2 regions of the Paenibacillus sp. BR2-3 genome follow, and region 2 is predicted to be linked to the other one. Evidence: riboswitches for the same ligand, from Rfam matches in the RefSeq annotation. Region 2 holds a riboswitch; the other holds the start of a gene.
What was found. Region 2 has a riboswitch for cyclic di-GMP ahead of PaeBR_RS10630 (thiamine pyrophosphate-binding protein). Riboswitches for the same ligand answer to the same signal wherever they lie in the genome.
Positions count from the first base shown of each region.

Region 1: linked by a shared signal. The riboswitch ahead of PaeBR_RS02875 (transglutaminase-like domain-containing protein) and the one ahead of PaeBR_RS10630 (thiamine pyrophosphate-binding protein) in region 2 are both predicted to bind cyclic di-GMP.

Region 1 is NZ_CP126311.1:585,560-588,664, forward strand. It holds gene PaeBR_RS02860 (glycosyltransferase family 2 protein) at 1-368, shown strand, start outside; gene PaeBR_RS02865 (GtrA family protein) at 358-762, shown strand; gene PaeBR_RS02870 (class D sortase) at 803-1,462, shown strand; cyclic di-GMP riboswitch class I at 1,574-1,654, shown strand; cyclic di-GMP riboswitch class I at 1,726-1,806, shown strand; gene PaeBR_RS02875 (transglutaminase-like domain-containing protein) at 1,820-2,629, shown strand; rRNA gene PaeBR_RS02880 (16S ribosomal RNA) at 2,992-3,105, shown strand, end outside.
Region 2 is NZ_CP126311.1:2,237,432-2,240,536, reverse strand. It holds gene PaeBR_RS10635 (methyl-accepting chemotaxis protein) at 246-1,496, shown strand; cyclic di-GMP riboswitch class I at 1,624-1,718, shown strand; gene PaeBR_RS10630 (thiamine pyrophosphate-binding protein) at 1,887-3,105, shown strand, end outside.

The DNA.
Region 1 (3,105 bases), 1.7 Mb from region 2:
AGACAAAATATCCGCTAAAAAAAATGATCCGCTTTGCGCTTGACGGAATCACCTCTTTTTCACATAAGCCGCTGAAGATCGCGTCCTATATTGGTTTCTTTCTTTCCTTAACCAGTTTTATTTACCTGTTCTTTGTATTGTTTCAGAGGCTGTTCACATCATGGACCGTTCCGGGCTGGACTTCAATAGTAGGTGTCAATTTGCTATTTAACGGCATTGTGCTTATGCTGCTTGGGATCATTGGTGAATACATCGGCCGGATTTACGACGAATCCAAAGACAGACCGCTCTATATTGTGCGTGAGACGGCGGGGTACCGTAATGGAGAATTTGAGGATGACCGGAAGGACGATATTTATGCCCGATAAAAGCCTCCGCACCGGATTCATTCAATTTCTGAAGTTCAATGCGGTCGGCCTGCTCAACACGCTGATTGATTTTGCTGTATTTACACTGCTGCACTCCATAGGGATGCTCTATCCGGTGGCTCAGGTCATTTCCTACAGTGCAGGTACGGCCAACAGCTTTATTCTTAACAAAAAAGTGACCTTTCGGGATCGGGAACGTGTCAGTCAGGAAGGGTTCGACCGGACGCAGCTGCTGAAATTTATTGCGCTGAATCTGGCCGTGCTGGGAATCTCGCTGCTGCTTATGCGTCTTTTGACAGATCAGCTCGGGGTTCAAGTTTTGATGGCTAAAGTTATGGTTACGTTTATTACAGTAATTATTAACTTCTTCGGAAGCCGGAAATGGGTTTTTTGAAAGGATAGTATGAGCTTATGAATAGAAGGGAGTGCGAATTATGCGTAAGTTTTCCTATCTGCTTATACTTGGCGGTATTTTGATCTTGCTCTATCCGAAGGCTAATGAGTGGTATAACGATTGGCAGCAAAGCCAGCTGTTGAAAGACGCGGAACAGAGCTACAATGATAGTGCAAATCCCACGGCTGATGCTGATCTGGAAAGCAGATATGCCAAGGTTGCTCAGTTGCTTGCGGATGAATCGGCTCTGGACGAGCAAGCCCAGACTGCAGGGGACAGTCCAACCGCAGCCGGGCCGGAAATGGGCGATAACGTTATTGCACTCCTTGAAATTAATAAAATAAACCTGAAGCTGCCTGTGCTGGAGGGGGCTACGAAAGCCAATATGAAGCATGCCGCCGCACATATGCAGGAAACAACCCCCCTCGGTCAGATCGGCAATGCAGCTATAGCTGCACACAGGGCCAGAACGACCGGAAGATTATTCAACAGATTGAATGAAGTAGCCATTGGAGACATTATTACTGTAAAAACAAAGAACCAAGTCTATGAGTACGAGGTTTATGATATTTCAGTGGTGGAGCCAACCGACGTTTCTGTTCTGAACGGCAACAATAAAGATAAGATTCTTACCCTTATAACATGTGATCCGCTCGTAAATCCGACACATCGGCTTATAGTGCATGCCAAATTGTCCTGAAAGATATGATAAATTTGAACTATCATAATTTTAATAATATGAAAATAAATCTATCTACTTTACTATTGAGTAATTGCGAAAATATGGTAATATATTAACTATAAAAGCTAAGCACGATAACGGCAAACCTATTGAAAAGTAGGGACGCAAAGCTAAAGGGCCTTCCCGTAAGGATGGCAGCCAGCTACCGAATGAAGGGCTTTTTTTTGTTTGTTCAAGTCTATTTCTATCAGACTCTACTAAATAGTACAAAGATAGAGCTTATACGATAATAGCAAACCTGACGAAAGTTAGGGACGCAAAGCTAAAGGGCCTTCCCGTAAGGATGGCAGCCAGCTACCGAAAGGAGTTTTATCCTTGAAAAAGGTTTATTTTATGTTATTAACGCTATTTGTAGTGGCCACTTCTGTTCAGGTGACTACAGCAGATGCTGCAACTACCGATTCCAGTTGGTTGAATACCTCGAAGCTTACGGAGGGTGTAATCGGAATTGAATACGAAGTGCCGAAAGACAAACGCACCAAGCTGATGATTACTAAGGACAATAATAGCTACACCTATAATCTGTTCTCTTCTCAACAAAATGAACGTTTTCCACTTCAACAAGGAAATGGTTCCTATAAGGTTACTGTTCTTGAGAACACTACGGGTAACAAATACAGAACGGTCTACTCTGCAATGGTACAGTTGTCCTTAAGCAACACTAATGTTGTATATCTGAATTCCGTTCAGAATATTAAATGGAGTTCCTCGGATAAAGCCATTCAAAGAGCTCAACTGCTGACACAAGGAAAGAAAACAGATGAAGAGAAAGTGAAAGCCATCTATAACTACATCGTTAAGAACGTGCAGTATGATTATGGTTTAGCGAGTTCAGTATCCAGTGATTACATCCCTAATATAGATAATACTCTTACGGACAAAAAAGGTATTTGTTACGATTATTCCTCCTTATTTGCCGCAATGCTTCGCAGTGTAGATATTCCAACCAAACTGGTTATGGGGAACACGAGCTATGTCAGTCAGTATCATGCCTGGAATGAAGTGCTGTTGAATGGCAAATGGGTAACCATTGACACGACTGTAGACGCTGGATTGATCAAGAACAAGAAAACTGCAACGCTGATCAAAAGCTCGAATAAATACACGACTGCTAAAGTTTATTAATACTTGTTGAAATTTAACTCAATTAATGGACAACCTGCTTAATAATTAAGCAGGTTGTTTTTATTTTGCTGATAGGGTTGCTTTTACCCCTGAGGATGGGGTATTATAAGTAAGCGTTGTTGGAGAAGAAATAAGCGAAGTGATTAGCGAAATAAGTTATTTCGAAAAAAAAGCTTGCACTCCTCAATACAATGTGATATATTATAAGAGTTGCTGGTGAGGCATTAATGACCGACAACGAGAACTTGATCTTTGAAAACTGAACAACGAGTGAGTGGGATTTTATGAAAGTGAAATCCAAAAATGAGAATGTAAATTCTCGTCAGATGTTTCAAAATGAGCTATCGCTCTTTCTAAATACCAATTTGGAGAGTTTGATCCTGGCTCAGGACGAACGCTGGCGGCATGCCTAATACATGCAAGTCGAGCGGAGTTTTATTGGGAGCTTGCTTTCAATAGGATTTAGCGGCGGACGG
Region 2 (3,105 bases):
ATCTGGGGACAACAGCGATTGGAACAACGGTCCGTTCGCGGAGCGTCCACAGCAAGCGTCAATGTACATCCTACTCGAAAAACAACGGGGATACCCAAAGCCATTTATATGGCTTATGGGACACCCCCTATTTTTATACCACTTTAAAGATTTATGATTTATGTCAATTCTTACAATAGACCTCGGCTCCCAAAAACACCTATAATATTACAATAGTCAACATAATTAAGGGGGATCTGTTTGTTATGGCCTGGATGAACAAGCTTGCGTTAAAAGAAAGAATCATTGCCGGATGTTTTATGGTTGCCGCGTTGTTCGCTGTTCCTGTTTTGATTGCATTTTTGATTATAGGTAAAGCATTTGCAGGAATTATCCTGGTAGCTTTACTTGGCGGTCTCACATACCCTCTTTCCCGCTACATTGAGAGAACGCTTACATCATCCTTTGACGACATTTCCAATATCTCGCACACGATCGCGAAAGGAGACTTTACTTCCAGAGCTGATGAGACAGGCTCTATGGGCGATATAAGCCGCTCGTTCAACAGTATGATTGATAAACTCAAGAAAATCCTTACAGAAGCCTCACAGATTACCCGCCAGGTAACGGATGCAAGCCGCGGGATAGAGAATAAGAATCAGGATTTGAAAATTGTAATGGCTCAAGTCGCTTCATCCTCCAATGAACTGGCTCTCGGAGCGAATGAAATATCCGTTGATATTGCCGATATGGCGGAATCTATAAAAGACATAGAGACTAAAGTATCCAACTACACAAGTTCAACGAAAGAAATGAACAAACGTTCAATACATACGCTGGATCTGGTTGAAAAAGGCAGACATTCTGTAGATACCCAAGCTGCCGGAATGCGGAAAAATATCGATGCTACCGAAAAAGTAGCGCAGACCATCGAGGCCCTCTCCCAAAATGCCAAAGGCATAACGATGATTACAAAGACGATTACAGAGATTGCCGAGCAGACCAACCTCCTCTCGCTGAATGCTTCCATAGAAGCGGCACGGGCCGGGGAACATGGACGAGGCTTTGCCGTCGTTGCCCAGGAGGTTCGTAAGCTTGCTGAAGAATCTACCGCCTCCACGAAAGAAGTGTTCGGTCTCGTAAGGAGTATCGAGAATGATATCAAGCAAGCCATTGAGAATATCTCCATCAATGAAGAAGTCGTGCAAATACAAAATGAGATGATTGTTGAAACCGCCCAGATTTTTGCCCAGATTGTACAAAGTGTTCAGTATATAACCGAGCAAATTTCTTCGTTCTCTGCAGAAAGCGACAGCATGCTGGAGAGTGCGCAGAAAATCTCCGGCGCTATTCAAAATATTTCAGCAATCACTGAGCAAACTGCTGCCGGAACCGAGGAAGTTTCAGCGGCAATGAACGAACAAATTCATGCGCTTCAAGCGGTAGCCGATGAAACTGAAATTATGACCCGTTCCGTACTTCAACTGCAAAAGACTATCCATGTCTTTAAGTTTTAAATAGAATCTAATTTTCCTAATTTATTCACATTCTTCGTCAAATTTCGAGCTATTATGTATAATTTTATTGACAAAGGTGCTCGAGGAATATATTGTAAAGGAAAATTATTCTTCTTTGAAATTCACAAATTTATATGGGCAAAATTCTCGAAAGAGAATGACGCAAAGCCATGGATCTACAGCCTCGGTAATTAATGGGGTCATGACTGCCAGGTTGCTGAAAAACCAGAATGACTGGATTATTTATGCGGTCTCTACGGCGATTTGTGCTACCAACCTGTGCTCTGTATTTGAGCACAGGTTTTATTTTTTTAATTTTATAGGTCTGACGATTTCTATTCGATGGATCGATAATTTAATCTACATAAATTCACTTGTGAGGTGTAACTTTTGAAGACAGTCGCAGATTACATGGCAGAAGCACTACGTAACCTCGGAGTAACCCATGCCTTTGGAATCATAGGTAAATCTATTTGTCCTGCAGCTTTAAAGATGGTGGATTATGGAATTGAGTTTATCCCTGGGAGACATGAATCAAGCTCCGGGTTCGAAGCCTCCGGTTACGCTCTAAAAACCGGAAATCTCGGAGTAGCTTTTGGTACCTCTGGCCCAGGAGGCACTAATTTGCTCACCGCAGCAGCGCATGCTAAAGCTAATAACTTACCTGTCTTATTCATTACCGGTCACCAGTCCATTAAAGAACTAGGAATTCCACAATGCCAGGATTCGTCCTCTTATCTTGCTGATCTGGCAGAGATGTTCAGACCTGCTACATTGTTTAGTAAGCTTGTTGAACGCGGCGACCACTTCGGCACCATTTTTAATCATGCGATTTCAATTGCACTGAGCGGCAAGCGTGGACCTGTTCATCTTTGTTTACCTTTTGATGTTCAGACGGAACGGCTTGAAGAATGCAATATTATTATCCCGGAGCGGGAATTCCTCGTAAGTTTTGCTAACATTGATCGTGTAATTTCGGCCATTAATAACTCCATTAATCCCTTAATTATTGCCGGTAAAGGTGTTAATCGGTCTGAAGCCCATGTGGAGCTGATTCAATTAGCTGAAATCTTTAATATTCCTATCGTGACCTCGCCTGGAGGTAAAGGAGCTATTCCTTGGGATCACCCGTTGTATCACGGTCCGATCGGTGTCGGGGGATGCAAACACGGTGAAGATCTACTGAACCATAGTGATTTATATATCGTTCTGGGATCACGGTTAAGCGATATGACCATCTGTAATCTGGGGCGGGAGAATCATCCGGCGACATTGATTCAGTTTGACAGCGATCCTACCTTTGTCGGAAAAATATTAACCTCCAAGACCATACAGGTAACCGGAGATCTTCGCCAAAACCTGAGGCTGTATATCAATAATATTAATCCTGACACTGTTACTAAACGCGAAACCGTGCCTGTAGATTATACGGAAGAGCTCCCTGTCCTCCCCAAGCTCTCACTGGCATCGGTACTAAGCACTATGAGTGATCTAATCCCTTATAATAATACAGTGTTCGTCGACGATGGAAGTCACGGTTTCAATGCTGTCAAATGGTACAAGGTGAAGAAACCAGGCAGCCTGGTTTTTGATGCTTACTTTGCTTGCA